DNA from 3 places in the Streptomyces sp. NBC_01317 genome. Region 2 is predicted to be linked to each of the others. Evidence: predicted binding sites of a transcription regulator. Region 2 holds the regulator's gene; each other region holds the start of a gene.
What was found. Region 2 encodes HrcA, which represses chaperone genes, less so after heat shock. Its sites were predicted from a motif close to TTNGCACTCNGNNNNNCNGAGTGCNAA; they were not measured.
Positions count from the first base shown of each region.

Region 1: groL (chaperonin GroEL) is a predicted target of HrcA. The motif match lies at 2,256-2,282, and genes of this name have one in related genera.
Region 3: groES (co-chaperone GroES) is a predicted target of HrcA. The motif match lies at 6,879-6,905, and genes of this name have one in related genera.

Region 1 covers NZ_CP108393.1:4,789,701-4,799,993, reverse strand. Annotated here, with positions in the region: gene OG349_RS20805 (Uma2 family endonuclease) at 1-392, shown strand, start outside; gene groL (chaperonin GroEL) at 502-2,127, opposite strand; gene OG349_RS20795 (cold-shock protein) at 2,437-2,640, opposite strand; gene OG349_RS20790 (ubiquitin-like small modifier protein 1) at 3,005-3,283, opposite strand; gene thrC (threonine synthase) at 3,337-4,632, opposite strand; SAM riboswitch class I at 4,648-4,775, opposite strand; gene OG349_RS20780 (glucosyl-3-phosphoglycerate synthase) at 4,942-5,907, shown strand; gene OG349_RS20775 (hypothetical protein) at 5,946-6,095, shown strand; gene OG349_RS20770 (alpha,alpha-trehalose-phosphate synthase (UDP-forming)) at 6,222-7,634, shown strand; gene otsB (trehalose-phosphatase) at 7,668-8,531, opposite strand; gene OG349_RS20760 (DUF3263 domain-containing protein) at 8,948-9,211, opposite strand; gene OG349_RS20755 (ABC transporter substrate-binding protein) at 9,213-10,293, opposite strand, start outside.
Region 2 covers NZ_CP108393.1:5,717,430-5,727,722, reverse strand. Annotated here, with positions in the region: gene OG349_RS24875 (PhoH family protein) at 1-843, opposite strand, end outside; gene OG349_RS24870 (carbohydrate kinase family protein) at 1,029-2,150, opposite strand; gene OG349_RS24865 (ribonuclease Z) at 2,285-3,193, opposite strand; gene OG349_RS24860 (histidine triad nucleotide-binding protein) at 3,199-3,558, opposite strand; gene OG349_RS24855 (16S rRNA (uracil(1498)-N(3))-methyltransferase) at 3,670-4,419, opposite strand; gene OG349_RS24850 (nitronate monooxygenase) at 4,416-5,492, opposite strand; gene dnaJ (molecular chaperone DnaJ) at 5,638-6,774, opposite strand; gene hrcA (heat-inducible transcriptional repressor HrcA) at 6,775-7,791, opposite strand; gene OG349_RS24835 (MBL fold metallo-hydrolase) at 7,956-8,693, shown strand; gene OG349_RS24830 (DUF3097 domain-containing protein) at 8,724-9,545, shown strand; gene OG349_RS24825 (serine hydrolase domain-containing protein) at 9,566-10,293, opposite strand, start outside.
Region 3 covers NZ_CP108393.1:3,340,309-3,350,601, reverse strand. Annotated here, with positions in the region: gene OG349_RS14065 (methyltransferase) at 1-331, opposite strand, end outside; gene OG349_RS14060 (hypothetical protein) at 541-966, opposite strand; gene OG349_RS14055 (MFS transporter) at 1,041-2,567, opposite strand; gene OG349_RS14050 (MarR family winged helix-turn-helix transcriptional regulator) at 2,777-3,187, shown strand; gene OG349_RS14045 (SRPBCC family protein) at 3,220-3,633, opposite strand; gene OG349_RS14040 (DinB family protein) at 3,942-4,448, opposite strand; gene OG349_RS14035 (hypothetical protein) at 4,615-5,238, shown strand; gene OG349_RS14030 (hypothetical protein) at 5,310-5,675, shown strand; gene OG349_RS14025 (polysaccharide deacetylase family protein) at 5,727-6,764, shown strand; gene groES (co-chaperone GroES) at 7,051-7,359, shown strand; gene groL (chaperonin GroEL) at 7,459-9,081, shown strand; gene OG349_RS14010 (hydroxyacid dehydrogenase) at 9,153-10,181, opposite strand; gene OG349_RS14005 (carbohydrate ABC transporter permease) at 10,263-10,293, opposite strand, start outside.

The DNA.
Region 1 (10,293 bases), 930 kb from region 2:
TGCGTCTGTACCCGGAGCAGGGCTTGAAGGTGGAGAGCTACCGCAAGGGCCGCGCCCGGGCGGACGGGGCGCTCGCGCCGCTCGACCATTTCGTGCGGCAGGAAGGCGAGTGGGCCGATCCCGACGGTGTCCTCATGACCGTCGAGGTCACCTCGCACGACTTCGACACCGGCCTGCGCGACCACGTCCACAAGCGGGACGGCTACGCGGCGGCCGACATCCCGGTCTACCTCCTGATCGACCGGAACGCGGAGAAGGTCGTGGTCTACACCGACCCCCGCGAGGGCGAGTACCAGACCCGTACGTCCTTTCCGTACGGCGCCACCGTGAAGGTGCCCGACCCGGTCGCCATCACCCTGGAGACGGAAAAGCTCAAGGACTACACCCGCTGACACCGGACCCCGCTCCGGAAACGCCCGAAGGCGGCACCCCCCGGAAGGGGTACCGCCCTCGGTTCAGGAACGCTCCGAGCCGGTGCCGTACAGCCGTACGGCGGCGGGCTCAGAAGTCCATGTCGCCGCCCGGCATGCCGCCCGGGGCGCCGGCGGCGCCGGCCTTCTCCGGCTTGTCGGCGATGACGGCCTCGGTGGTGAGGAACAGCGCCGCGATGGAGGCCGCGTTCTGGAGAGCGGAACGGGTGACCTTCGCGGGGTCGATGATGCCCTCGGCGATCATGTCCACGTACTCGCCGGTCGCGGCGTTGAGGCCGTGACCGATCGGCAGGTTGCGGACCTTCTCGACGATGACGCCGCCTTCGAGACCACCGTTGACGGCGATCTGCTTGAGCGGAGCCTCCAGCGCGAGCTTGACGATGTTCGCGCCCGTCGCCTCGTCACCTTCGAGTTCGAGCTTCTCGAACACCGAGGAAGCCTGGAGCAGAGCCACGCCACCACCGGCGACGATGCCCTCCTCGACGGCGGCCTTGGCGTTGCGCACCGCGTCCTCGATGCGGTGCTTGCGCTCCTTGAGTTCGACCTCGGTCGCGGCGCCGGCCTTGATGACGGCCACGCCGCCGGCCAGCTTCGCGAGGCGCTCCTGGAGCTTCTCGCGGTCGTAGTCCGAGTCGCTGTTCTCGATCTCGGCGCGGATCTGGTTCACACGGCCGGCGACCTGGTCGCTCTCGCCCGAACCGTCGACGATGGTGGTCTCGTCCTTGGTGATGACGACCTTGCGGGCGCGGCCCAGCAGGTCGAGACCGGCGTTCTCCAGCTTGAGGCCGACCTCTTCGGAGATGACCGTGCCGCCCGTGAGGATGGCGATGTCGTTCAGCATCGCCTTGCGGCGGTCACCGAAGCCCGGGGCCTTGACGGCGACGGACTTGAAGGTGCCACGGATCTTGTTGACGACCAGGGTCGACAGCGCCTCGCCCTCGACGTCCTCCGCGATGATCAGCAGGGGCTTGCCCGACTGCATGACCTTCTCCAGCAGCGGAAGGAGGTCCTTCACGTTGCCGATCTTGGAGTTGACGATCAGGATGTACGGGTCGTCCAGGGACGACTCCATGCGCTCCATGTCGGTGGCGAAGTACGCCGAGATGTAGCCCTTGTCGAAGCGCATGCCCTCGGTGAGCTCAAGCTCCAGACCGAAGGTCTGCGACTCCTCGACGGTGATGACGCCTTCCTTGCCGACCTTGTCCATCGCCTCGGCGATGAGCTCGCCGATCTGGGTGTCGGCGGCGGAGATGGAGGCCGTCGAAGCGATCTGCTCCTTGGTCTCCACGTCCTTGGCCTGCTCCAGCAGGGCACCGGAGACGGCCTCGACGGCCTTCTCGATCCCGCGCTTGAGGGCCATCGGGTTGGCGCCGGCCGCCACGTTGCGCAGGCCCTCGCGGACGAGTGCCTGGGCGAGGACGGTCGCGGTGGTCGTACCGTCACCGGCGACGTCGTCCGTCTTCTTGGCGACTTCCTTGACCAGCTCTGCGCCGATCTTTTCGTACGGGTCCTCGAGCTCGATCTCCTTGGCGATGGAAACACCATCGTTGGTGATCGTGGGGGCGCCCCACTTCTTCTCGAGGACGACGTTGCGACCCTTGGGACCAAGGGTGACCTTGACGGCGTCGGCGAGCTGGTTCATCCCGCGCTCGAGACCGCGCCGTGCCTCCTCGTCGAACGCGATGATCTTGGCCATGTGAAGTGGTCCTCCCGGACTGGGGTGGATTGCTCCGGACCGCGCCCGCGCCCGCGACGGACGGCCTGAGAGCCCGGCGGTTCCTTGCTCCACCGGTCCCTCCGGGCCTCACTGACCCGGTCCATAAGTTGTCACTCTCACTTGCAGAGTGCTAACGCCAATGATTAGCACTCGACCCCCGAGAGTGCAAGCTCCTCCCCCGGCCCGGCACCCTCGCGCGGGGGTCCCGTACACGCACGAGGGGCCCGTATCCCTGTATGGGATACGGGCCCCTCGGCGTGAGTGCGTCGGTGGCCGATCGCGCCGGGATCAGACGGCGAGCTTGACCATGTCCGCCTGCGGACCCTTCTGGCCCTGCGAGATCTCGAACTCAACTCGCTGACCTTCTTCAAGGGTGCGGTAGCCGTCCATCTGGATCGCGCTGTAGTGGACGAAAACATCCGCACCACCGTCGACCGCGATGAAGCCGTAGCCCTTCTCCGCGTTGAACCATTTGACGGTGCCCTGAGCCATGCCTTACTCCCCTATTACTGCCGGAACGCTTCGACCGCGGCTGAATGTATCTGCCCAACTGCCCTCTGCAACAGGTCAATCGGACGAGAAATCTGGGCACGACCGAACACACATAGCGACGGATTGACTGCGTTCCGGGGCAAGTCGGGCCGGGCAAAACACACATGTGCCCGCAAAAGTCACCGAGAGTTTGACCCCAGGTTGTCGCGTTCTCGTATGCGCTCGGCACCGGCCGCGAGGGGGTGTTCCCAACTCTACCGCGCTCAACCATAAAGAACGGCCCCCTCCGCTTCCCGTGCGGAGGGGGCCGACTCTTGTACGGACGGGGCCAAGGACACGCGTCAAGCGTCCCCGTGATCCGGCGTCAGCAGCCGCCGGCGACCGCCGGGATGATCGAGATGCCGGCGCCCGCGGGCGTCGCCGTCTGGAGGCCCTGCTCGAACCGGACGTCGTCGTCGTTCACGTACACGTTGACGAAGCGGCGCAGCTTGCCCTCGTCGTCCAGGACGCGCGCGGCGATGCCGGGGTGGCTGGCCTCCAGCGACTGGATGACCTCGGAGAGGGTCTCGCCCTCCGCCGGAACCTCGGCCTGGCCACCGGTGTACGTACGGAGGATGGTGGGGATGCGGACCTTGACGCTCATGGTGGGGTGCCTTCCTTCAGTGATGGGCGGGACGCGGGGACGCGACGCGTGGCTCAGTGGGCCAGGCCGGCGGCGCGGAACGCGTCGAGGCTCGGGCGGATCGTGGCGGTGGGTCCTGTGGTCGGGGCCACGGCGTCCAGCGTCTTGAGACCGTCGCCCGTGTTGAGCACGACCGTCGTCAGCGTCGGGTCGAGCAGGCCGGCGTCGATGAGCTTCTTCGTCACGCCGACGGTCACCCCGCCCGCGGTCTCCGCGAAGATCCCCTCGGTACGGGCAAGCAGCTTGATCGCGTCCACGATCTGCTCGTCGTTCACGTCGTCCACGGCGCCGCCGGTGCGGCGGGCGATGTCGAGGACGTACGGGCCGTCGGCCGGGTTGCCGATCGCCAGGGACTTGGCGATGGTGTTCGGCTTCTGGGGCCGTACGACGTCGTGGCCCGCCTTGAAGGCGGCGGAGACCGGGGAGCAGCCCTCGGCCTGGGCGCCGAAGATCTTGTACGGCTTGTCCGCGACGAGGCCCAGCTTGATGAGCTCCTGGAGACCCTTGTCGATCTTCGTGAGCTGCGATCCCGAGGCGATCGGGATGACGAGCTGGTCGGGCAGCTCCCAGCCGAGCTGCTCGCAGATCTCGTACGCGAGTGTCTTGGAGCCCTCGCCGTAGTACGGGCGGAGGTTGACGTTCACGAAGCCCCAGCCCTCGCCGAGCGGGTCGCCGATCAGTTCGGAGCAGAAGCGGTTGACGTCGTCGTAGTTGCCCTCGATGCCGACGAGTTCACCGCCGTACACCGCGGCCATGACGACCTTGCCCTGCTCCAGGTCGCTCGGGATGAACACGCAGGAGCGGAAGCCGGCGCGGGCGGCGGCGGCGCCGACGGCGCCGGCCAGGTTGCCGGTGGAGGAGCAGGAGAGCGTCGTGAAGCCGAAGGCGCGGGCGGCCTCGACGGCGATGGCGACGACGCGGTCCTTGAAGGAGTGCGTCGGGTTCCCGGAGTCGTCCTTCACGTACAGGCCGCCGGTGACGCCCAGTTCGCGGGCGAGGTTGTCGGCCTTGACGAGCTTGGTGAAGCCGGGGTTGATGTTGGGCTTGCTCGCCACGTCGGCGGGGACGGGCAGCAGCGGCGCGTAGCGCCAGATGTTGTCGGGGCCCTCGGCGATGCGCTTCTTCAGCTCTTCGGGGGTGCCGCTCGGCAGGTCGTACGCCACTTCGAGCGGCCCGAAACAGGACGCGCAGGCGAAGATCGGGCCGAGGTCGAAGCGCTCGCCGCATTCGCGGCACGAGAGGGCGGCGGCGGGTCCGAGATCGACGGCACCGGGGGTGACACCGGGCGTGGGGACGGTCTGCACAGACATGGAGGCGAGGCCCTTTCCTCATCTTCCTCACGACGTACTTCGCCGCAAGACGGAATTGGCACCTTCCCCACCATGACCTCGCGGTCGGCGGGAGGGTTGCCGGGGCTTCAACGGGCCGTTCCCTCTGCCCCTCTGGATGAGCGGTATGGCATCGGATCCGGGGTCGGTCCCGCGATCCGAGCGTTTGTCCACCGGATGACCCCCGACATGCGGTGGTCATTCGTGTTGTTCAAGACTGTAACCGAAGGAGCGGACCGTGGAGATAGTGGTCCGCACCGCGAGATGGATCACTTTCAGGGAGAACCGACCGTGCTGGAAGAGGTGGAACGCTGGCTGACCAGGCGTTCCTGGTCCGTGGCCGACCGTACGCCCGACCGGCTCCTGGCGGCGAAGGCCGCGCGTGGCACGACCGTCAGCGTGGTGCTGCCGGCGCTGGACGAGGAGGAGACGGTCGGCGGGATCGTGTCGGTGATCCGGCGCGAGCTGATGGAGAAGGCGCAGCTGGTCGACGAGCTGGTGGTGATTGATTCCGGTTCGTCCGACGCGACGGCGAAGGTGGCGGCGGAGGCGGGCGCGCGGGTGGTGCGCCGGGACGACATCCTGCCGCGGCTGCCCGCGCTGCCCGGCAAAGGCGAGGTGCTGTGGCGGTCGCTGCTGGTGACGGGCGGGGACGTGGTGTGCTTCGTGGACGCGGATCTGCGGGAGTTCTCGGCGGACTTCGTGACGGGGATCGTGGGGCCGCTGCTGACGGAGCCCGACGTACAGCTGGTGAAGGCGATGTACGACAGGCCGCTGGGGGCGCGGGGGGCCGCCGTGGGCCAGGGCGGGCGGGTCACGGAGCTGGTGGCCCGGCCGCTGCTGAATCTGCACTGGCCGCGCCTGGCGGGGTTCGTCCAGCCGCTCGGCGGGGAGTACGCGGCCCGGCGCACCCTGCTGGAGCGGCTGCCGTTCCCCGTCGGGTACGGCGTGGAGCTGGGGCTGCTGGTGGACGCGCTGCACAGTGTGGGGCTGGACGCGCTGGGCCAGGTCGACGTGGGCACGCGGCTGCACCGGCACCAGGACGACCGGGCGCTGGGGCGGATGGCGGCGGCGATCTACCGTACGGCGCAGCTGCGCCTGTCGCGGTCGCAGCTGGGGGCGCATCTGGTACGGCCCGAGCTGACGCAGTTCGAGCGGGGCGAGAACGGCTTTGAACCGCGTACGTACGACGTGGACACGGAGGAGCGGCCGCCGATGCGGGAGATCGCGGAGTACACGGCCGGCCGCGCGGCGTAACCACCCCCTCTGGTCCTATTTACCTATATTGCGTGCTTATGGAGACTCCTCTGAACTTGTGGTTCCTCGCGGCGGCGGCCACCGGCGTCACGGCCGAGCGGCTGTGGCTGCTGGGCGGGATGGCGGTCGCGCTGACGGGGGCGGGAGTGGTGGCGCTGGCGGCGGCACGGGGACGCAGGGGCGACTGATCCCCGCACGGCTCTCCGTAAGGCTCTCCGTAAGGCTGCTCTCGGTACGGCTCTCCGTACGGCTGCTCTCACTACGGCTGCTCTCCGTACGTTTGAGCGTTTCCCGTACGGGCTAGATTTCGGCACATGGTTTCCGAGCAGGCCGCCCAGGTCCTCGTCGCGTCCAACCGCGGCCCCGTCTCGTACACGCTCCGCGACGACGGAGCGCTGGAGGCCCGGCGCGGCGGCGGCGGGCTGGTGTCCGGCCTGTCGGCCATCGGCCCCGACACGGACGCGGTGTGGGTGTGCGCGGCGCTCGGCGACGGCGACCGCGAGGCGGTACGGCGTACCGGCGGCCGGCTGGACCCGGAGGACACGGGCGGGCAGCGCGTACGGATGCTGGGCATCGCCCCCGACGTCTACGCGGACGCGTACAACGGGGTGGCCAACTCCACGCTCTGGTTCGTCCACCACCTGCTCTACCAGACCCCGCTGGAGCCGTCCTTCGGCGCGGAGTTCCGGGCGCAGTGGGCGTCGTACGAGGCGTACAACCGCGCGTTCGCCGAGGCGCTGGCGGACGAGGCGGGCGACGGCGCGTCCGTGCTGGTGCAGGACTACCACCTGGCGCTGGTGCCCGGCATGCTCCGGGCGCTGCGCCCCGACCTGCGGATCGGCCACTTCTCGCACACCCCCTGGGCCCCGGTGGACTACTTCCGGCTGCTCCCCGACGACATCGCGCGCCAGCTGCTCCGGGGCATCCTGGGCGCGGACCGCGCGGCGTTCCTGACCCACCGCTGGGCGGACGCCTTCACGGCCTGCTGTACGGAGCTGCTGGGCGGCACCGGCAACACCAGGATCGGCGTGCACGGCCTGGGCGCGGACGCGGACTTCCTGCGCGAACGGGCGCACCGCCCCGACGTGGACGATCGGACCGTGTCCCTGCGCGAGGAGATCGGCGGGACCGACCGGCGGACGATCGTCCGGGTGGACCGTACGGAACTGTCCAAGAACATCGTCCGCGGCCTGCTCGCGTACCGGCAGCTGCTGACCGACCGCCCGGAGTGGCGCGAACGGGTGGTCCACGTGGCCTTCGCGTACCCCTCCCGCCAGGACCTGTCGGTCTACCGCGACTACACGGCCGAGGTCCAGCGCGTGGCGGACGCGATCAACCTGGACTTCGGCACGTACGGCTGGCTCCCGGTCGTCCTCCACGTCAAGGACGACTTCGCCCGCTCCCTGGCGGCGTACCGCCTGGCGGACGTGGCCCTGGTCAACCCGATCCGCGACGGCATGAACCTGGTCGCGAAGGAGATCCCGGTGGTCTCGGAGAACGGCTGCGTCCTGGTCCTGTCCCGCGAGGCGGGCGCGTACGAGGAGCTGGGCGAGGACGCGCTGGTGGTGAACCCGTACGACATCACGGCGACGGCCACGGCCCTCCACGAGGCCCTGACGATGCCCCAGGACGAACGCGCGGAACGCACCAAACGCCTGGCGGCGGCGGCCACGGCCCTCCCCCCGTCCCAGTGGTTCCTGGACCAACTGGAGGCGTTGCGCGCCTGATGGCGCGGTGTCAGGCGCGGGCGGGTGGCCGTATCAGGCGCCGGCCACCGCTTGCGCCAGGGCTGCCAGGAAGTCGGCGACCGCGGCGGGGCCCGGGAGGGTGAGGTCGGATCTGGTGGACAGTTCCGGGACCTCCGTGCCGCTGCACACCAGGAGGCCCGGGTGGCCCTTCGCGCGGAGGGTGTCGACCGCCGCGTAGGCGGGGAGGTCGCCCAGGTCGTCGCCCGCGTACAGGACGGTCTCGGCGCCTGATTCCTCTACGTACTTCGTCAGCGCCACGCCCTTGTCCACGCCGGGCGGCCGGAGTTCCAGGACCATGCGGCCCGGTTCCAGGACCAGGCCGTGGCGGGTGGCCAGGGCGGCGAGGGGGGTGCGCAGGGTGTCGAAGGCGGCCTGGGGGTCGGCGGCCCTGCGGGTGTGGACCGCGAACGCCTGGCCCTTCTCCTCGATCCACGTGCCTTGCGCGGTGCCTTGCGCGGCGGATCCGTCTCCGCCGAGGAGGGCGGGGAGTTCGGCGCGGGCCGCCGACACGCCCGGGTGCGGGGCGGGGGCGCGTACGGTGCCGGTGGCCGCGTCCCAGCGCTCGGCGCCGTAGTGGCCGAGCACGACGAGGTGCTCCAGGCCCGGCACCCCCGCGAAGCCGCCGAACCGGACGGCGAGTTCGGCGGGGCGGCCGGTGATCACCACGACGGAGGCGACGTGCGGCGCGAGGGCGGCGAGCGCCGGGACGGCGCGGGGGTGGGCACGGGCCTGTTGGGGGTCGGGGACGATGTCGGCGAGGGTGCCGTCGAAGTCGAGCGCGATGATGGCGTCGGCGGGGCGCGCGAGGAGCGCGGCGAGGCCGTGGGTGCCGGCGGGGGTGGAGGGACTCGGCAGGGGGATCTCGGGGCTGCCCATGTCTCCGACCTTATCGGTTACTGATTGTCCTCAATCGCCGGACGGGCGTTCTGGGGCCGGGGGGCCGCGGGTCTGCCCGGTGCGGGCGGGTGCGGCTTACTGATTGTCCTCAATCGCCGGACGGGCTTGATTGTGCCGCTGCGGCCCGGTGGGCTGGGTGCGGGTTGTTGCCGGGGGCCGGGCAGGGGTCGTGTCCTGCACTGCATGTTTTACGTCGCGTTCGGGGTCTTGTTTGGTTTACCGGTAGTCACGCGACACAAAACACGCTTTACGTTCCGGACACGACCCCTGCCCGTCCCCCTTCCACGCCCGCGTTCAAGACAACCCCCGGCCCGTCCGGCCTTGGGGGCAGTGGGGGGGGGCACACTCCAGCCCGTCCGGCGTTTGAGGACATCAGTAACCCGCGCCCACCACGCTCAACGGCCCTCCCGGCGCGCGGCCCTGACCCGGCGTAGGCGGTTTACCGTGACCGGGTCGTGGGCCAGGGCCCGGGGGTCGTCCAGCAGGGCGCCCAGCACCTGGTAGTACCGGGTCGGCGAGATCCCCAGGTCCTCCCGGATCGCCCGCTCCTTCGCCCCCGGCCCCGGCCAGCCGCGCCGCTCCATCGCCAGCACCGCCCTGTCCCGATCTGAAAGATCGGACACGGGCGGCGCGGGCTCTTCGGGCTCGGGATCCGGCACGCTACTCCGCGGCTTCCGCCGTGACCGCGTCCCGCGCGATCTCCCCCAGCACCGTCGACGGGTTCACACCCGGCTCCACGGCCTTGCCGATGTTCTTCTTGATGCTCTCGCTGACCTTCGCCCACGACGTCTTGCCGACGGGCGGCAGCTGCGACGTCGGCAGCGCCTCCTGGAACTTGCTCAGGGCCGCGTACTCCGGATCCGCGGCCATCGCCTCGTTCGCGCTGTAGGTGACGGGCAGCAGGTCGTACTGGCCCACGAAGTCCAGCACGTTCTTGTCGCTGAACACGAAGTCCAGGAACTTGCCCGCCGCCTCGCGGTGGCCGGGCTGCTTGAAGGCCATCATCCAGTCGGCGACACCCATCGACGACTTGGACGTGCCGTTGATGCCCGGCAGCGGCACCATCCCGACCTTGATGCCGGCCTTCTCGGCCTCCTGCATCAGCGTCGGGTGGCCGTTCAGCATGCCGACCTTGCCCGCGTTGAACGCCGTGAACGCGGCCGCGCGGTCCAGCTTCTCCGGCGCCACGGGCCCGGTCAGCCCGGCCTCGACCATGTTCTTCTGGAGCCACCTGAAGGTGGCCACGTTCTGCGCCGAGTCGATGCTGTACGAGTCGTCGGCGGTCTCCGTGTAGCCGCCCCCGCCGCTCAGCAGCCACATCATCGTCTCGGCCTGCGCCTCCTCGGTCCCCAGCGGCAGCGCGAACGGCGTGGTGACGCCCTTCTCCTTCAGCGCCTTGGAGTCCGACTCGATGTCGGCCCAGGTCTTCGGAGCGCTCAGCCCGGCCTCGTCGAAGAGCTTCTCGTTGTAGAACAGCAGCCGGGTGGACGCGACGAACGGCAGCCCGTACTGGACGCGGTTGACCTTCCCCGCGTCCGACAGCTGCGTCAGGAAGTTCGCCTGGGTGGGGATGTTGAGGAGTTCGTCCGCACTGTAGAGAGCGTCCTGCTTGACGTAGTCGGCGTAGGCGCCGATCTGCGCGATGTCGGGGGCCTCCCCCCGCTTGACCATCGAGGCGACGTCCGCGTCGACGGTCTTCCAGGAGCGGACGTCGACGTCGATCTTGATGCCGGGATTCTTG
Region 2 (10,293 bases):
CACGTCACCGGTGATGACGATCTTCGATTCGAAGCCGAGGCGGGTGAGGAACATCTTCATCTGCTCGGGGCTGGTGTTCTGCGCCTCGTCCAGGATGATGAAAGCGTCGTTCAGCGTACGACCACGCATGTACGCCAGCGGCGCGACCTCGATCGTGCCCGCCGCCATCAGGCGGGGGATCGACTCGGGGTCGAGCATGTCGTGCAGCGCGTCGTAGAGCGGGCGCAGGTACGGGTCGATCTTCTCGTAGAGCGTCCCCGGCAGGAAGCCGAGCCGCTCCCCCGCCTCGACGGCGGGCCTGGTCAGGATGATGCGGCTGACCTGCTTGGACTGGAGGGCCTGGACGGCCTTGGCCATGGCCAGGTAGGTCTTGCCGGTACCGGCCGGGCCGATCCCGAAGACGATCGTGTTCTTGTCGATCGCGTCGACGTACCGCTTCTGGTTGAGGGTCTTGGGGCGGATCGTGCGTCCACGGCTGGACACGATGTTCTGCGTGAGCACCTCGGCGGGGGTCTCCTCGCCGTCGGCCCCGCCGCTCTCGCTCGCCCTGAGCATGGCGATGGAACGTTCCACTGCGTCCTCCGTCATCGGCTGACCGGTGCGGAGCACCAGCATCATCTCGTCGAGCAGGCGCTGGACGAGCGCGACGTCCGCCGCGCTGCCTGTCGCACTGATCTCGTTTCCCCGGACATGGATGTCTGCGGCCGGGAACGCCTTCTCGATCACACGCAGCAGGGAATCCCTCGAACCCAGGACCGTCACCATGGGGTGGCTGTCGGGGACGGTGAACTGGGCACGCGCCTGCGCCGGTGCGGGGGTCCGGTCTGTAGGTGTCTGAGTCATGGGCCGGCACTGTGGCCTGCACATACCTCCCGTTGCAGGGTTCTCGCCGCTCGACAACCTCTGGGCCACCAGCCTACGACTCCGCACCGACAACACCGTAGGACTTTTCCGCGCGCCTTCCCCGCGCCCTTCCCCCGCGCCCCGCCACGCCCCCGGGCGGCGTGCCGCCGGACCCGCCGGCCGGTTCAGCCGACGCGGCCGAATCCGATGGTCGGTACGGCCCTGCGCAGCGGCCACGGCCTGCTCGGGGCGGGCAGCAGGCCCTCCAGGAAGCCGTACCGCCGCAGCGCCGCCGGATCCTGGTCGGGGACCCTCTGCACCGACCGCCACCAGGTCGCGACCTCCGACCAGCCGGGCGCGGAGAGCGACCCGCCGAACTCCTGGACCGACAGCGCGGCGGTCAGCCCGGCGAAGGCCAGCCGGTCCGCGAGCGGCCAGCCGGCGAGCGTCCCGGTGACAAATCCGGCCACGAAGACGTCCCCCGCGCCGGTCGGATCGAGGGCCTCCACCGCGATGGCCGGGACCTGCGCGCTCTCCCCGGTGCGACCGTCCACGGCGTACGCGCCCTCCGCGCCCAGCGTGACGACCGCCAGCGGCACCTTCTCGGCCAGCTTCCAGGCGGCCTTCCTGGGGTCGTCGGTGCGCGTGTAGCGCATCGCCTCCTCGGCGTTGGGCAGGAACGCCTCGCAGTGCTCCAGGTCGACGAGCCCGGCGAGGTCCCAGCGGCCCGAGTCGTCCCAGCCGACGTCGGCGAAGATCAGCGACCCGTGGGAGGCGGCCCGGCCGATCCAGGGGTCGCCCCGGCCCGGCAGCAGGGCGGCGATGGCGGCCCGCGCGCGCGGCGGGCACTCCGGCAGGGCGCCCTCGGGCGGCGGGGCCTCGTGGCCGTGCGAGACCATCGTCCGCTCGCCCTCGTACGCCATGGAGACGGTCACCGGCGAGTGCCAGCCGGGGACCTTGCGGGAGCCTGACAGGTCGATGCCCTCGCCCTGCTCCAGCGCGTCCCAGCAGTACTCCCCGTAGTGGTCGTCGCCGAAGGCGGCGGCGAGCGAGGTCCGCAGACCGAGGCGGGCCAGGGCGGTGGCCATGTTGGCGATCCCGCCGGGGCTGGAGCCCATCCCCCGGGCCCAGGACTCGGTGCCGCGCACGGGGGCGGCGGCCAGGCCGGTGAAGATGATGTCCAGGAAGACCGTGCCCGTGAGGTAGACGTCGCACCGCGGATCGTCCGGGGCGCGCAGTCCGCCCAGCGGGTCGACGGCGGCGGTCCGGTCCTGCGGCTCTCCGTCGGGTGGGGTGAATGTGGTCACGGCGGGCTCCCCGATCGCGTGCGGATCAAGACAGTCTGCCCGATGCGCGGCGCGGTGGCAGGTCGGCAGGTCGGAGGCCTTTCCGTGTCCCGGACGACCGGACGAACCGTACCTTTCAGGCCGTCCGGGCCGGGTCAGGCACCGCGCGGGGGCAGCGGCACCCGCACCAGGTCGGCGGCCACGGTCAGTTCGCCCGTGAAGCCCGCCGCCCGCGCCTGCCGTTCGAACGCCTCCGGGTCCCCGTACCGCTGCGAGAAGTGGGTGAGCACCAGGTGCCGTACGCCCGCGTCCCGCGCGACCCGCCCCGCCTGGCCCGCCGTGAGGTGGCCGTGGTCGGTGGCGAGCGTCTCGTCCTCGTCCAGGAACGTCGATTCGATCACCAGCATGTCGCACCCCTCGGCGAGCGCGTGCACGCCGTCGCAGAGCCGGGTGTCCATGACGAACGCGAAGCGCTGTCCGGTACGGATCTCACTGACCTCGTCCAGCGTGACCCCGCCCAGGACCCCCTCCCGCGCGAGGCGGCCGACGTCCGGGCCCGCGATGCCGTGGGCGGCCAGCCGCTCCGGCAGCATGCGGCGCCCGTCGGGCTCGGTGAGGCGGTAGCCGTACGACTCGACGGGGTGCGAGAGGAGGTGCGCCTCCAGCGTGTACGCGGCGGTCCGCGCGAGGACTCCGTCGCCGGTGACCGGCGCCTCGGTCAGCCGGACGGTCTCGCGGTAGGCCGTCGCGTACCGCAGCCGCTCGAAGAAGTGCTGTCCGCTCGCCGGGTAGTGCGCGGTGACCGGGTGCGGCACCCGGTCGAGGTTGATGCGCTGGATCACCCCGGCCAGCCCGAGCGCGTGGTCGCCGTGGAAGTGCGTGACGCAGAGGCGGTTGATGTCGTGCGCGGCGACCCCGGCCCGCAGCATCTGCCGCTGCGTGCCCTCCCCCGGGTCGAAGAGCAGGCCTTCGCCGTCCCAGCGCAGCAGATAGCCGTTGTGGTTGCGGTGGCGTGTGGGCACCTGGCTGGCGGTCCCCAGGACGACCAGTTCCCGTACGGACAAGGCGCTTATCCAGGAGGCCAGTTGAGGCCCCGGCCGCCCAGCAGGTGGGCGTGCGCGTGGAAGACGGTCTGACCGGCGCCGCTGCCGGTGTTGAAGACGATCCGGTAGCCGGTGGAGTCGGCGCCCTCCTCGGCGGCGATGGTCCCGGCCTCGGTCAGCAGGTCGGCGGCGATCCCCGGCTCGGCGGCGGCCAGCGAGGCCGCGTCGGGGTAGTGCACGCGGGGGATGACGAGGATGTGGGTGGGGGCCTGCGGGTGGATGTCCCGGAAGGCGACGGTGGTCGCCGTCTCGCGGACGACGGTGGCCGGCACGTCCCCCGCCACGATCTTGCAGAACAGGCAGTCGGCCTGTGGTTCTCCGGCCATGGTCCTGGCCCTCCTCGAATCCGGCGATGACAGTGATGACGGTGACGATGACGAGACGCGGTGATCACAGCGATCACGCCCGGCCATGCTAGCGGCCGGGGGCCGTACGGATCAGGACCAGCGGCCGGTGCGGGCCATCACCACGGCCACGGCCGCCGTCCCCGCCGTGGACGTACGCAGCACGCTGTGGCCCAGCCGGTACGGCTTCGCGCCCGCCGCCGCGAAAGCCGCCAACTCCTCGGGGGACACGCCCCCTTCGGGTCCGACGACCAGCACGACGGAACCCTCGTGCGGCAGTTCGGCCGACGCGAGCGCGGCGCTCGCCGCGTCCCGGTCCTCGTGCAGGACGGCGGCGAAGTCGGCCGTCGCCAGCAGCGCGGCGACCTGCTTCGTACTCATCGCGTCCGCCACCTCGGGGAACCGCACCCGCCGCGACTGCTTCCCCGACTCCCGTGCCGTGGAACGCCACTTGGCGAGCGCCTTCGCGCCCCGCTCCCCGTTCCACCGGGTGACGCACCGGGAGGCCGCCCACGGGACGACGGCGTCCACACCGGTCTCCGTCATGGTCTCGACGGCCACCTCGCCCCGGTCGCCCTTGGGCAGGGCCTGTACGACGGTGATGTGCGGGGTCTCCGGCGGTTCGTCGGCGTACGAGTCGAGCTGGACGATCAGCCGGTCCTTGCCCTCGGTCCCGAGGACCACGCCGTCCGCCCAGCGGCCCTTGCCGTCGGTCAGGACGACGTCCTCGCCGGCGTGCAGCCGCTTCACGGACACCGCGTGCCGCCCCTCGGCGCCCTCCAGGACGAACCGCCCGGCCGGTCCCGCGCCGAAGCAGTCCACCACGAACACCGGCGCGGTCACGAGGCGTTGCCCGGCCGGCCGAGGCCCGCGCCGGCCACCTCGAACTCGGTGACGAGGACGTTGACCAGGGTCGCGGCCGGCAGGTCACGGGCCAGCCGGTGGCCCTGCCCGGCCCACAGCGCCATGCCCTGCGCGTCACCGACCTTCGCGGCGGCCTTGCGCAGCCCGGCGGTGACGTGGTGCACCTCCGGGTAGGCGGCCGGGGCGTACTTGCCGTGCTCGCTCATGAAGCGGTTGACGAGGCCCCGGGCGGGGCGGCCGGAGAACGCGCGCGTCAACTGGGTCCGTACGAACAGCGGGTTGGTCATGGCGTCCTTGTGCAGCGCGCTCGCCCCGGACTCCGGGCACACCAGGAACGCCGTGCCGAGCTGCGCCGCGTCCGCGCCCGCCGCCAGCACCCCGGCGATCTGGCCGCCGCGCATGATGCCGCCGGTCGCGACGATCGGGAGGTCGACGGTCTCCTTGACCAGCCCGAGCAGCGCGAGCAGCCCGAGGCCCACGCCGTCGTTCTCCGGGTCGTCGCGGTGGGTGCCCTGGTGGCCGCCGGCCTCGATGCCCTGGACGCAGACGGCGTCGGCGCCGGACCACTGGGCGGTCTGGGCCTCTTCGGGGGTGGTGACGGTGACGACGGTGAGCGTGCCGACCTTGGCGAAGGCGTCGAGGGTCGTACGGGTGGGGCAGCCGAAGGTGAACGAGACGACCGGGACCGGGTCGTCCAGCAGGATCGCCAGCTTCGCCTCGTACCCGTCGTCCCGGCCGCTCTCCGGGTCGCCGAGCGGGGTCTCGTACCAGGTGGCCTCACCGGCGAGCTGGTTGCGGTAGACCTCGACGGCCGCGCTGTCCGCGTAGTGCGGCTGGGGCATGAAGAGGTTGACGCCGAAGGGGCGCGAGGTGAGACCGCGGAGGTGCTTGATCTCCTCGTACATCACATCGACCGATTTGTACCCGGCGGCGAGGAACCCGAGCCCGCCGGCGTCGGAGACGGCCGCGGCGAGCTGCGGGCAGGAGGCACCGCCCGCCATGGGGGCCTGCACGATGGGATACCGGCAGAGATCGGTCAGTGCGGAGGACATGCGAAGCATGGTGCCATGTCGCTCGCCGCTCGGGGGATCCGGGGGCGCGGCCTGCGGCCGCAGTGTGTCCTCAATCGCCGGACGGGCTTGATTTCAGCCCGCCCGGCGATCAAGGGCAGCGGTCAAAGCTGATCAAGGACGTCTGTCAACGGCCGTTGAACGCGTCCTTCAATCTGGAGAAGAGGCCCTGCTGTCCCGGCTGGAACTGGCCCAGGGGGCGTTCCTCGCCGCGCAGCACCGCCAGCTCCCGCAGCAGGCGTTCCTGCTCGGCGTCCAGCTTCGACGGGGTCGTGACCTCGACATGCACGATGAGGTCGCCGCGCCCGCCGCCGCGCAGGTGCGTGATGCCCCGCCCGTGCAGCGGGATCGACTGCCCCGACTGCGTGCCGGGCCGTACGTCGATGTCCTCCACCCCGTCCAGCGTCTCCAGCGGGCACTTGGTGCCCAGGGACGCCGCCGTCATGGGGACGGTCACCGTGCAGTGCAGGTCGTCGCCGCGCCGCTGGAACACCGCGTGCGGCAGCTCGTGGATCTCCACGTACAGGTCACCGGCGGGGCCGCCGCCGGGGCCGACCTCGCCCTCGCCCGCGAGCTGGATCCTCGTGCCGTTGTCCACACCCGCCGGGATCTTGACCGTGAGCGTGCGGCGCGAGCGGATCCGCCCGTCACCGGCGCACTCGGGGCACGGCGTCGGGACGACCGTACCGAAGCCCTGGCACTGCGGGCAGGGCCGCGAGGTCATGACCTGGCCCAGGAAGGACCGCGTGACCTGCGAGACCTCGCCGCGACCGCGGCACATGTCGCAGGTCTGCGCCGAGGTGCCCGGCGCCGCCCCCTCGCCCGAGCAGGTCGTGCAGACCACGGCCGTGTCGACCTGGATGTCCTTGGTGGTGCCGAAGGCCGACTCGTTGAGGTCGATCTCCAGCCGGATCATCGCGTCCTGGCCCCGCCGCGTCCGCGAGCGCGGCCCGCGCTGCTGCGACGTACCGAAGAACGCGTCCATGATGTCCGAGAAGTTGCCGAAGCCACCGGCTCCGAAACCGCCCGCACCGCCTCCGCCGCTCGCGGACAGCGGGTCCCCGCCGAGGTCGTAGACCTGCTTCTTCTGCGGGTCCGACAGCACCTCGTACGCGGCGTTGATCTCCTTGAAGCGCTCCTGCGTCTTGGGATCGGGATTGACATCCGGGTGCAGCTCGCGGGCGAGCCTGCGGAATGCCTTCTTGATCTCGTCCTGAGACGCGTCGCGGCGCACGCCGAGAACGGCGTAGTAGTCCGTGGCCACTTACGACTCCGCCAGGATCTGTCCGACGTAACGTGCCACTGCGCGTACCGCTCCCATCGTTCCGGGGTAGTCCATGCGGGTCGGTCCGACCACGCCGAGTTTGGCGACTGCCTCGTCGCCCGAACCGTAGCCGACCGCGACGACGGACGTGGAGTTGAGGCCCTCATGGGCGTTCTCGTGCCCGATACGTACGGTCATGCCCGGGTGCTCCGCCTCACCCAGCAGCTTGAGGAGCACGACCTGCTCCTCCAGCGCCTCCAGCACCGGCCGGATGGTGAGCGGGAAATCGTGTCCGAAGCGGGTGAGATTGGCCGTACCGCCGATCACCAGCCGCTCCTCGGTCTCCTCGACCAGCGTTTCGAGCAGGGTCGCGAGCACCGTCGTGACGACCCCGCGGTCCTCCTGCTCGAACGAGTCGGGAAGGTCCTGCACGAGCTGCGGGACGTCCGAGAAACGGCGTCCGACGACCCGGCTGTTGAGCCGGGCCCGCAGGTCCGCGAGGGCGGTCTCCCCGAAGGGCGCGGGGCAGTCGATCATGCGTTGTTCGACCCGGCCGGTGTCCGTGATCAACACGAGCATCAGCCGGGCGGAGGCCAGGGCGAGCAGCTCCACGTGCCGCACCGTCGAGCGGGTCAGCGAGGGGTACTGCACCACCGCGACCTGCCGGGTCAGCTGCGCGAGCAGCCGTACCGTACGGCCCACCACGTCGTCGAGGTCGACCGCGCTGTCCAGGAAGTTCTGGATGGCCCGGCGCTCCGGCGACGACAGGGGCTTGACCCCCGCCAGCCGGTCCACGAAGAGCCGGTAGCCCTTGTCGGTCGGGATACGGCCGGCGCTGGTGTGCGGCTGGGCGATGAAGCCCTCGTCCTCCAGCACCGCCATGTCGTTGCGGACCGTCGCCGGAGACACGCCGAGCTTGTGCCGCTCGGTGAGCGCCTTGGAACCGACCGGCTCCTCGGTGCCGACGTAGTCCTGGACGATCGCGCGGAGCACTTCGAGTCTGCGTTCACTGAGCATCGCGCACACCTCCCGCTGTCGTCCGTCGGATCCGGCTTGGCACTCACCCGGAGGGAGTGCCAGCATTCCCCCCGACAGTGTACGGCTGTGGGGTACGCCCCTAGCAAGGGTGACCGACCACGCTACCGCGCGAGGCCGCGCGTCATTGCGGATAGCGTCCTCGCATGGACATCCGTTGGGAAGAGCGCGGGTGGGAGCGGCTGTCGCCGCGGGCGGGCCGGTGCCGGCTGCCCGGGTGGGACGCGACCGCCGGACTCGTGGCCGGTGACACCGGCGTCCTGCTGTACGACACGGGCTCGACGCCCAGTGAGGGCGCGGCGCTGCGGGCGGACGTGGCCGCCCTGCTGGGCCCCGGGCGGCCCGTCACGCACGTCGCGCTCAGCCATCCGCACTTCGACCACGTGCTGGGGACGGCGGCGTTCACGGACGCGGAGGTGTACGGGGCGGTGGGCCTGGCGGAACTGCTGGCGCGGGGCGGCGGCGCGCTGTACGAGGACGCCGTGCGCGAGGGGGTGGACGCGGCGGAGGCGGCTCTCGCGCGGGACGCGCTCGTCCTGCCGGGGCACGCGGTGTCGGGCGAGCTGACCCTGGACCTCGGCGGCCCCCGGGTGCTGCTGGCGAACGCGGGGCCCGGCCACACGGCCCACGACCTGGCCCTGCTGGTCCCGGCCGGGGACGGCTCGGCGCCGGTGCTCTTCTGCGGCGACCTGGTGGAGGAGTCGGGGGAGCCGCAGGCGGGGCCGGACGCGATCACGTCACGGTGGCCGGCCGCCCTGGACCGGCTGCTGGCGCTGGGCGGGGAGGACGCGGTGTACGTGCCAGGTCATGGAGCGGTGGTGGACGCGGCGTTCGTACGGGCACAGCGGGACGCGCTGGCGGTACGTTTCGGCGTGTCGCTGTAGCGGGCCTCCCGTCCGTTTATCGTCTTGGCCATGCGCAGCTACAGCCCCGACCTGACCCCTCCGTGGAAGAAGCCGACCTCGGCGCCGGAGGTGCCCGCCGAGCCGGATCTGGTGGTCGAGGAGGTGGCGACCGGGTTCTGCGGCGCGGTGATCCGCTGCGAGAAGACGGCGGAGGGGCCGACCGTGACCCTGGAGGACCGCTTCGGCAAGCAGCGCGTCTTCCCGCTGGCGGTCCGGGGCTTCCTGCTGGAGGGCCGGGTGGTGACGCTGGTCCGCCCCACGGCCGGGGGTCCGGTACGGCCCACCCGTACGGCCTCCGGATCGATCGCGGTCCCCGGGGCGCGCGCCCGCGTCGCCCGGGCCGGGCGGATCTATGTGGAGGGCCGGCACGACGCGGAGCTGGTCGAGCGTGTCTGGGGCGACGACCTGCGGATCGAGGGGGTGGTGGTCGAATACCTGGAGGGTGTGGACGATCTCCCGGCGGTGGTCGCGGAGTTCGCCCCGGCGCCGGACGCGCGGCTGGGCGTCCTGGTCGACCACCTGGTGCCGGGATCGAAGGAGTCCCGGATCGCGGCGGCGGTGACGGGCGCGGACGTCCTGGTGGTGGGCCACCCGTACATCGACGTCTGGGAGGCCGTGAAGCCGTCCTCGGTGGGCATCGCGGCGTGGCCCCGGGTGCCGAGGGGCGAGGACTGGAAGACGGGCGTGTGCCGGGCGCTGGGCTGGCCGGAGAACACCGGGGCCGCATGGCAGCACATCCTGTCCAGGGTCCATTCGTACCGCGATCTGGAGCCGGCGCTGCTGGGCTCGGTGGAGCGCCTGATCGACTTCGTCACGGAACCGGCCCCCTGAACGACAGGCCTCCGCGAACGTCAGGCCTGCGCCGCCGCGTACCGCCAGAAGTCACGCATCAGGGCGGGCGGGGTCGGACTGGCCATCGCCCGCTGGGTGAGCAGGATGCTGACCGCGCCGGTCGACGGGACGAGGTGCGCGGCGGTGCCCGTACCGCCGACCCAGCCGTACCGCCCCGGCACGTTCCACGGATCGGCGGCCTTCACGTCGACCGAACCGCCGTAGCCCCAGCCCTGGCCCTCCAGGAACAGCTCACCGGCGGTGCGCTGGGCGGGGGTCAGGTGGTCGGTGGTCATCAGCCGCACCGACTCGGTGGACAGCAGCCGCTTGCCGCCCGCGCTCCCGCCGCCGAGGAGCAGCCGGGCAAAAGCATACAAATCATCAACAGTGGAGACGAGCCCGCCCGCGCCGGAGGGGAACGGTGGCAGCTCGTTCCACTGCCCGCCGGGGGCGTCGACCAGGGTGAGGTCGTCGCGGTAGTAGCTGGTGAACCGGTCGAGTCCGCCGGCCGGCAGGGAGAAGCCGGTGTCGTTCATGGAGAGCGGCTCGAACAGCCGCTCGGCCAGGAACTCGCCCAGGGGCCGGCCGGTGACGCGGGCGGCCAGGACGCCCTGGATGTCGGAGCAGATGTTGTACAGCCACGCCTCGCCCGGCTGGCGCAGCAGGGGGACGCGGCCGAGCCTGGCCATCCACTCGTCCGGCTCGGGGACGGCCTGCGGCTGCGGCGGGCCTTGCAGCAGCTCGCTGA
Region 3 (10,293 bases), 2.4 Mb from region 2:
GGAGGCGCAGGACCATGCTGGGCATGGACGCGGAGGACGAGGGCGAGCGGGTGCCGTCGGACTCGGTCACGAACTGGGTGAGGAGAGGTACGTCCGAGTACGCGGCGCCCATCCACCCGCCCGGATCCAGCCGACGGTCGCACGGCACGTACCCGCCCTCCCCGTCCCTCAGCCACACCTCGTCGGGCAGGAAGGCGTCCCGGGGGACACGCGCCAGAACGTCCGCCCACGCGCCGGGAATCGGCGTGGCGCGGGTCCGCTCGATCGCACGCAGCAGGCGCTGCGTTCCGGCCGTGCGGGCGGGAATGTCCGGGGCGGGAGGGCGGGGCATGGGGTCCGCCGCTACTTCGGTTTGGGTGCGGGCTCGGGCGGCTTGGGCGGAATCGGACGGTCAGGCTGCGATCCGTCGTCACCGATCGGCGACCGGTGTTTCTTTGCCATGTGTGCTCCCTGTGCTCAGGCCTTTCGGCCCCTCCTTACGCTACGTAGTCTGCGGTCCTACGCCGGGAGAGGGAATTACACGTGCGGGTGATCTGCGAGTCAGCCCGCCGTCGCCGGGCCGACCGTCACGGTTACCGCGCGTTCGCGCAGTGCCGTGGCCAGCCACTCCATCTCGACCAGGGTGCCTACGAGCCCCGTTGTCCGTAGCTCGGCGGCCATCGTCCGCGCCTCGCCCAACGACAAGCCGTGGGTCCGGCTCAGGACGCGGGTGACCGAGATGAGGTTCGCCGTGCCGTCGGTGAGGGTGAGGCGGGCCGGGCCGTGTTCCGTCAGGAGGAGTTGGCGGATCTCCTCGGGGGTCGTGCCGGAGGTGGGTGGGGTGGAGCCGCCCGCCCGGCAGCCCGTGCAGGTCGTCTCCGTCTCCCACCGCACCTCGTCCTGGTCGATGTGCTGACCCACCTTCCGGGTCAGCACACCCCCGCACGCCCCGCACTCGCCGGTGACGCTCACGCCTTGACTGGTCATCGAACTCCTCGCCGTCATTCCGTCCATCATGCCTGGCGGGGGAAACGGCGGGGAGGCCTGTGGGTACGGCGCTCTTACGAGCCGCTGCGTTCCGGGATCGGTGTCGGGTGGTCGCCGGGCGGCGTGGCGGTGGACGTGGGGGCGGACGTGGGGACGGACGTCGCCAGGGGCGTCGCCGCCACTCGCTTGCGGCCCGGGATCGCCACGACCACCAGTGCCGCGATCAGGGCGACCCCGCCGCCGATCGCGAAGCCCGTACGGAATCCGCTCTCGGACGGGACCGTGAAGCCGCCGGCCGAGACAGTCATGTGGGCCAGGACCACGCCCAGGACCGCGCTGGAGACCGACGTACCGATCGAGCGCATCAGGGCGTTGAAACCGTTCGCCGCCGCCGTCTCCGACACCGGCACCGCGCTCATGATCAGCGCCGGCATGGCCCCGTACGCGAAGGCGATCCCCGCGCTGCTGATGCAGGTGAAGACCAGCAGGCCCCAGGTGGATCCCATCAGGACCAGCGCCAGGGCGTACCCGCACATGATGATCACCGAGCCCGTGAGCAGGGAGACCTTCGGGCCGCGCGCGGCGGAGAGCTTCGCGCCCAGCGGGGAGACGCCCATCATGACCAGGCCGGCCGGGGCCATCCACAGGCCCGCCGCGACCATCGACTGGCCGAGGCCGTAGCCGGTGGCGGAGGGGAGCTGGAGCAGCTGGGGGACGATCAGCGACTGGGCGTACAGCGCGAATCCGACCACGACGGACGCCAGGTTGGTCAGCAGCACCTGGCGCCGGGCGGTGGTGCGGAGGTCGACCAGCGGGTCGCGCGTACGCAGCTCCCACACGCCCCACACGAGCAGGACGACCAGCGCCGTGCCCAGCAGGCCCAGCGTGGTGCCGCTGCCCCAGCCCCAGTCGGTGCCCTTCGTCACGGCGAGCAGCAGGGCGACCAGCCCGGCGCCGAGGCCGAGGGCTCCGACGAAGTCGAACCGGCCGGTGGCGCGGACCGGCGCCGCCGGTATGAAGAGCAGGATGAAGACGCCGAGCACCAGGCCGAGGCCGGCCGCGCCCCAGAAGAGGGTGTGCCAGTCGGTGTTCTGGGCCACGACCGCCGCGAGGGGCAGGCCGAGGGCGCCGCCGATGCCGAGCGAGGAGCTCATCAGGGCGATGGCGGAGCCGACCCGTTCGGGCGGCAGGATGTCGCGCATCATGCTGATGCCGAGCGGGATGATGCCCATGCTCGACCCTTGCAGCGCGCGGCCCGCGACGGCGGGGAGCAGGGAGTCGGACAGGGCGCACACCACCGAGCCGGCGACCAGCAGCAGGACGCAGACGAGCATCAGCCGCCGCTTGCCGTACAGGTCGCCGAGCCGGCCCGTGACGGGGGTGGCGACGGCGCCCGCGACCAGGGTCGCCGTGATCACCCACGACGCGTCGGCCGGGGTGGTGTCCAGGAGGCGGGGCAGCTCGCCGATGAGGGGCACGACCAGGGTCTGCATCAGCGCGGCGACGATGCCGGCGCTCGCCAGGACGGCGACGACGGCTCCCGTACGGGGGGAGGGAGGCGCCGCGAGGGCTGCCGGGGGCGGCGGAACGGTGGGTTTCACAGCGTCTCCTGTCAGGGGCGTGACGTGATGCACTGTGTAGCGTACATGCTGTATGTACGGGGCATATTGCGCTGATATACATGCAGGTGGGTGTGCCGGTGGGCGTTTCCGGTGGGCGTGGTGCCGAGGACGTGTGGTGCCGGGAATCGACGGACCGACAGGAAGAGGTTGCCGTGGTGCGTGAGGCGAGCGAGAAGATCCAGCTGGAGATGACGCTGCTGGCGCGTTATCGCTACATGGCTCTGGCGCCCAAGGCGCGGCTCGACCGCAGCGCGTACCTCCTGCTCAGCCGGATCGAGGCCGAAGGCCCGCTGTCCATCGGGCAGTTGGTCGACGCGCTGGGCCTGGAGACGTCCACGCTCAACCGGCAGACGGCCGCGATGACCCGGGCGGGGCTGGTGGAGCGCATCCCCGATCCGGAGGGTGGGATCGCCCGCAAGTTCCGTATCACGGACGAGGGTCTGGGCAAGCTCCACGCGGACCGCGAGGACGGGGTGCGGGGGCTGGAGACGGTTCTGGCGGAGTGGAAGCCGGAGGAGGCGGCGGCGTTCGCCACGGCGCTGGAACGCTTCAACTCGAGCATCGAGAACCTGATCGGCCATACCTGGCCGCGCGGCTGAACAAGCCCCGGCCGGACGCCCTTCCGGACGCCCTACCGGGCGGACTCCAGCAGCTCCTTGAGCCGGGCCAGGTCGGCGGCGACCGTGTCGGCGTCACGCGCGAAGTCGGCGTCGCTCATCTCCGCCTGCCGGCGGAGCGTGAACACCACCTCGCTCCCCGCGCCGTCGGCGATCACGCGGACCGGGTTGTACACGGTCTGCCCGGAGGGCAGCGTGACGTCGTGGTCGAGCACGCCGAACTCGTTGCGCGGCGCGAAGGCGACCACGACACGTCCCATGGGCGAGGACTCCGCCACCCATCGGTCCCCGCTCCTCTCGACGGACCCTCCCAGGCCGTGGGCCCACGCGGGCAGGTTGGCCGGGTCCGAGGCGTAGGCGTAGACGTCGCGCACGGCGCGGTCGACATGGACGCTGACATGGCGGGATTCCTTGTGGGTGCTGTTCATGGCGGCGACGCTAGCGGGCACCGGCCGCCCCGGTCTTGAACGAAACGGACGCGCGCGGCGCGCCGCGCGGTCGAGTCTCCCCGGGACTTCCCGGATGTGGCGTCCCGTGGGCCACCGGTCGATCATTGCCGATGACACTCCGTCATCATCTCTACGAGGTGTGGATCAACGGAGAGGTACGGCAGACGGTCTTCCTCCACTGGCCCGCCTGGGACTGGACACTGTCCGACAGCCACTGGGTGGACCTGGGCGAGGTCCTGGCCGGCGGTTCGGCGGATCGCCGGGTGCCCGGCGCGGCTCCGTACCGCTCAGGCGCCCACCGTCCCGTCGATTCCCTCGCGCAGGAAGTCCGCGTGGCCGTTGTGGCGGGCGTACTCGTGGATGAGGTGCAGCATCACCATGCGGAGCGAGACGTCCTCCTCCCACTTCGCCGCGTAGGCGGTGACGTCGAGGGACTCCGCCGCCTCCTCGATCCGCCGGGAGTGGGCGACCTCGGCCTCCCAGGCGGCGAACGCCTCGGAGCGGGTGGCCGTACGGGCGTCGTACGCCACCTGGAAGTCGCCGGTGTCGGACCACACCAGGGGGATGTCCTCGCCGTTGATCACCCGGCGGAACCACGCGCGCTCGACCTCCGCCATGTGCCGTACGAGCCCGAGGAGGGTGAGCGTCGACGGGGGCATCGAGCGGCGGCGCAGGTCCTCGTCCGAGAGGCCGTCGGTCTTCATGGCGAGGGTCGCCCGGTGGTAGTCGAGAAAGGCGCGCAGCATGACGCGCTCCCCGGCGACGGCGGGGGGTCCGATGCGTTCTGTGGTCATGGCCGGGGCCTTCCGGGACGGTGGGCGGGTGATGGTGGGGCGGTGAGCAGGGCCGTGGATGATCGTCGCAGAGGCTATCGCCGCTACCCTCTGCCGGGTGATCAACCGCCTCGCGCTTCCGCCGTACCCTCCGGAGCCCCCGTCCGAGGAGGGGCTCGAGGCGTGCGTGGGGGATGCGGCCGACGAGGAGACCGAGGGCGGGTACGGGGGGCTCTCCCCCGAGCTGCTCGCCGAGCGGGACGCCACCGTCGTGGCGCTCGCCGAGCGGGCGCTGGCCGTCCGGCGCCTGCTGCTCCTCTGGGGGATCGCCGCCGTCGCCGTGCTCGGGTGGGCCGCCGTCGGGCTCGCCGTCCGGAGCATCGAGGACGGCGGCCTGGGGCTGCTCAGCGGCCTCGTCGCGCTGGTCCTCGCGGCGCTCCTCCTGGTCCCCGCCGCCGTCGCGCTGGGGCTCTGGGTGCGCCGGAACCAGGACGTACGGGACCGGCTGGACGCGTGGGCGTATCTCGGCCCGGAACCCGTGACCGACGAGCGCGTACGCGCGCACGGCAGGTCCGTCCTCTGGCTGCTGCCCTCCGTCGCGCTGTGCCTGGCCGGTACGGCGGTCGCGGGCCGGGCGGTGACCCGGGTGGACGTGGTCACGCTGAGTGCCACTGTGTACGCCCTGGGTTTCGGAGGCACCCTCCTGATGACCGGTCTGCTGGGACTTGTCCGGTCCGCCGGGCACCAGTGCTGGGCTGGGCGTTTGCTGGATCCGGTACCGGCCCGCAGGGGCGGCGGAGCCCACCGCTGAGGTGCTTCCTACAGCCCGAGACCTATCCTGGAGAGGGAACGCATGCGCCATTCAGGGTTAAGGGGCGGCGGATGGAATGGATTTGGTGGCTTTTCGTCTTCTTCATCGTGGGCGGCTTCGGATGGGTGGCCGACACGGGCCGCACGGCGCTGCACACGCGTCACGAGCGAATAATGGAACGCCTCAAGCTGGCCGAGGACGAACGGAAGGCGCTTGAGGAGGCCCATAAGCCACCTGTGCCCGTCTGCGGGTGTTCCCACCACCTGGCGAAGCACGACAAGCGGGGGAAGTGCCACGAGGACGTCGAGGTCGCGACGGAGTGGGACGAGGACAAGAAGCCGCTGAAGTACGAGCGCAGGCAGTGCAACTGCCAGCAGTACATCGGGCCGCAACCGCTCTCGAAGATCTACGCCGACGAGTTGACGGACCTGGAGTAGTCCGGCGAGTCGTACGGTGGGGGATGTGCCGCGCTGACAGGATGCAGCGCCATGCAGCTTTTACGACAAAAGCGAGAATTTGGACGCGCGCGTGTCCTGGTGGCCGCCCTGCTCGTCGCCGCGCTCGGTTCCGGCTGCACCGGAGAGCCGAACGGCAGCCGTGCCTACGCGCCTGAGGGGCACCCGGCACCGCAGGCGCCGAAAGCCGACCGGGCGCCGAAAGCTCAGAAGGCCGACCAGGCTCAGAAGGCCGGCGGCGCCCAGAAGCCCGGCAGCCCGCAGAAAGCCGACCGGGCTCAGAAGCCCGGCAGCGCCCCCCGCCGCGGCCCCGCCGGCGCCCTCGCCGCCTACGCCGAGAAACTCCGCCGCGCCGAGGCCGTCCGTACCGCCACCGCCAAGCGGTGGAAGCTCGCCAGAACCCCCCTGACCGCGCCCCCGCCCCCCGCCGTCAAGCCCGTGATCAGGACCCGCAAGGGCTTCGAGGTCTCCGGTGGCGCCGGGCTCCCGCCCGTCTTCACCACCGTGCCGGTCAAGGACAAGATCGTCTTCCTGACCATCGACGACGGCGCGGAGAAGGACCCCGAGTTCCTCCGCATGATGGCCGAGCTGAAGATCCCGTACAGCGCCTTCCTCAGCGACTACGTGATCAACGACGACTACAACTACTTCCGGCTGATGCGGGACCGCGGGGTCGCACTGCACAACCACACCCTCAACCACCCCTACCTGCCCGGCCTGTCCCGCGACGGGCAGAAGCGCGAGATCTGCGGCCAGCAGGACAAGATCCAGAAGCGGTACGGGAAGCGGCCCCGCCTCTTCCGTCCGCCGTACGGCAACTACAACGGCGACACCCTGCGCGTCGCGAAGTCCTGCGGGATCACCGCCGTACCGCTGTGGTCGGCCGAGGCGTTCCCCGACCACATGGAGTGGCGCGAGTGGGACCGGGACCTGCACCCCGGCGACATCGTCCTCAGCCACTTCCGGGGGCGCGAGGACGGGAAGGGCTCCATGCCCGACATGATCCGGCGTGTGATGAAGACCATCACGGACAAGGGGTACGCGGTGGCCAGGCTGGAGGACTACGTCTGAGAACCCCCGGCCGCGGGGCCGGTGTTCGCACGCTCGGTGCTCGCACGCCCGTACGGGGACAGCCCCTCGTACGGGCGTTTTCGCGCCCCGGCCGCGCCGCCACGCGCAAGCTCATTGGCACTCCGCTTGACCGAGTGCTAATCGCGGTCATAGTCTCAGGTCTGGCACTCCCCACTGGAGAGTGCCAAAGCGCGACTGGCGGATCCGGCACCCGCGACGACGGATCCACCCGGTCGCCACCCAAGACAGTTCACCCCGTGAGATCTCCGAAGGGGGAGGTCGGATCGTGACGACCGCCAGCACCAAGGTTGCCATCAAGCCGCTCGAGGACCGCATTGTGGTCCAGCCGCTCGACGCCGAGCAGACCACGGCCTCTGGCCTGGTCATCCCGGACACCGCCAAGGAGAAGCCCCAGGAGGGCGTCGTCCTGGCCGTGGGCCCGGGCCGTTTCGAGAACGGCGAGCGGCTCCCGCTCGACGTTTCCGTCGGCGATGTCGTTCTGTACAGCAAGTACGGCGGCACCGAAGTGAAGTACAGCGGCGAGGAATACCTCGTCCTCTCGGCCCGCGACGTACTCGCGATCATCGAGAAGTAATTCACGAGTCAGTTTTGCTTTTGAGCTGCGCCCTCGGCCACCCTGCGATTGCCGGGCGGACGGGGGCGCAGTTCGTTCGAGAGGACTAGAGAAGCTCCCATGGCGAAGATCCTGAAGTTCGACGAGGACGCCCGTCGCGCCCTTGAGCGCGGCGTCAACAAGCTGGCCGACACGGTGAAGGTGACGATCGGCCCCAAGGGCCGCAACGTCGTCATCGACAAGAAGTTCGGCGCCCCGACCATCACCAACGACGGTGTCACGATCGCCCGCGAGGTCGAGCTCGACGACCCGTACGAGAACCTCGGTGCCCAGCTGGTGAAGGAGGTGGCGACCAAGACCAACGACATCGCGGGTGACGGCACCACCACCGCCACCGTCCTGGCCCAGGCGCTGGTCCGCGAGGGCCTGCGCAACGTCGCCGCCGGCGCGTCGCCCGCCTCCCTGAAGAAGGGCATCGACGCCGCGGTCAAGGCCGTGTCCGAGGAACTCCTCGCGACCGCCCGCCCGATCGAGGACAAGTCCGACATCGCCGCCGTGGCCGCGCTCTCCGCGCAGGACCAGCAGGTCGGTGACCTCATCGCCGAGGCGATGGACAAGGTCGGCAAGGACGGTGTCATCACCGTCGAGGAGTCCAACACCTTCGGCCTGGAGCTCGACTTCACCGAGGGCATGGCCTTCGACAAGGGCTACCTGTCCCCGTACATGGTGACCGACCAGGAGCGTATGGAGGCCGTCCTCGACGACCCGTACATCCTGATCAACCAGGGCAAGATCGCCTCCATCCAGGACATGCTCCCCCTGCTGGAGAAGGTCATCGCCGCGGGTGGCTCCAAGCCGCTGCTGATCATCGCCGAGGACGTCGAGGGCGAGGCGCTCTCCACGCTCGTCGTCAACAAGATCCGCGGCACCTTCAACGCGGTCGCGGTGAAGGCCCCCGGCTTCGGTGACCGCCGCAAGGCCATGCTCGGCGACATCGCCACCCTCACGGGCGCGACCGTCATCGCCGAGGAGGTCGGCCTCAAGCTCGACCAGGCCGGTCTGGACGTGCTGGGCTCCGCCCGCCGCGTCACCATCACCAAGGACGACACCACGATCGTCGACGGTGGCGGCGACCACACCGAGGTCGTCGGCCGCATCAACCAGATCAAGGCCGAGATCGAGTCCACGGACTCCGACTGGGACCGCGAGAAGCTCCAGGAGCGCCTCGCGAAGCTGGCCGGCGGCGTGTGCGTGATCAAGGTCGGCGCCGCCACCGAGGTGGAGCTCAAGGAGAAGAAGCACCGTCTGGAGGACGCCATCTCCGCGACCCGCGCCGCGGTCGAGGAGGGCATCGTCTCCGGTGGTGGCTCCGCCCTGGTGCACGCCGCCAAGGTCCTGGAGGGCAACCTCGGCAAGACGGGCGACGAGGCCACCGGTGTCGCGGTCGTCCGCCGCGCCGTGGTCGAGCCGCTGCGCTGGATCGCCGAGAACGCCGGCCTTGAGGGCTACGTCATCACCGCGAAGGTCGCCGACCTCGACAAGGGCCACGGCTTCAACGCCGCGACCGGCGAGTACGTCGACCTGGTGAAGGCCGGCGTCATCGACCCGGTCAAGGTCACGCGCTCCGCGCTGGAGAACGCCGCGTCCATCGCCTCCCTGCTGCTCACGACCGAGACCCTGGTCGTCGAGAAGCCGGCCGAGGAAGAGGCCGAGGCCGGTCACGGCCACGGTCACAGCCACTGAGGTTGTGTGCGACAGCCGAAGGCCCGGCACCCCGGAAGGGGCGCCGGGCCTTCGCGCGTGCCTGGGTCCTTTTATGCCGAGAGGTGCAGATTTGTCGGGTGTACGGGGTCGGCGAAGGGCAACCCCTTCGTCCAGCGCTCCACCTCGTCCAGCGCCTGGTCCGCCATCCGGTGGATCTCACCGCCGAGGGACCCGGCGACATGCGGGGTGAGCAGGACGTTCGGCAGGTCGTACAGCGGCGAGTCGACGGGCGGCAGTTCGGGCTCCGTCACGTCCAGTACGGCGTGGAGGCGGCCCGCCACCAGCTCCGGCAGCAGCGCGTCCTCGTCGACGAGCGATCCGCGTGAGGTGTTGACCAGCGTCGAACCGTCCGCCATCGCGGCCAGCTGAGCGGCGCCGATCATGCGGTCCGTGGCGGGGAGCTGCGGGGCGTGGACCGACACGACGTGGCTGCGCGCGCACAGGTCGTCCAGGGTGACGAGGACCGCGCCGAGCGCGGCGGCCTCGGCCGGCTCGACGTACGGGTCGTACAGCAGGACGTCCAGGTCGAAGGGGCGCAGCAGCTCGATGACACGGCGGCCGATGCGGGAGGCGCCGACGATGCCGACCGTACGGCGGTAGTTGCCCGCGCTGTCCAGTTCCTCCCGCCAGTCGTGGTGGGTGCGCAGGTTCCGGTAGCGCTGGGCGGAGCCGAGGACGTTCTTGCCCGCGAAGAGGATCGCGGCGAGCGTGTACTCGGCGACGGGGCGGGCGTTCGCGGCGGCGGCCGAGGTGACGGCGATGCCGCGCTCCCAGCAGGCGTCGGTGATGTGGTGCTTGACGGAACCCGCCGCGTGGACGACGGCCCGCAGGCGGGGTGCGGCGTCGAGGACGTCGGCGGTGAGCGGGGGCGCTCCCCAGCAGGTGACGAGCAGTTCGGCGTCGGCGAGGGCGGCGGCCACGGCGGGCGCCGGGTCGGACAGCTGATGGGCGATCAGGGCGGTATCCGTACGGACGAGGCCGGTCAGCCGGGTCCTGTGGTCGTCGGTGAACAGCCGCTCGGCGATGCCGGGGCCCATGGAGAGCAGGGCCGCGGGGCGATTGTCAGTGGTGGCTGGCATGGTGGAACTCAAGCTCCTCGGGTGTCGCTGGGACTCACTCGGGTCTCGCTCGCTCTTACCCAGGTCGCGCTCGGGGGGCGGCTATTTGACGCTGCCGGCCGTGAGGCCGGCC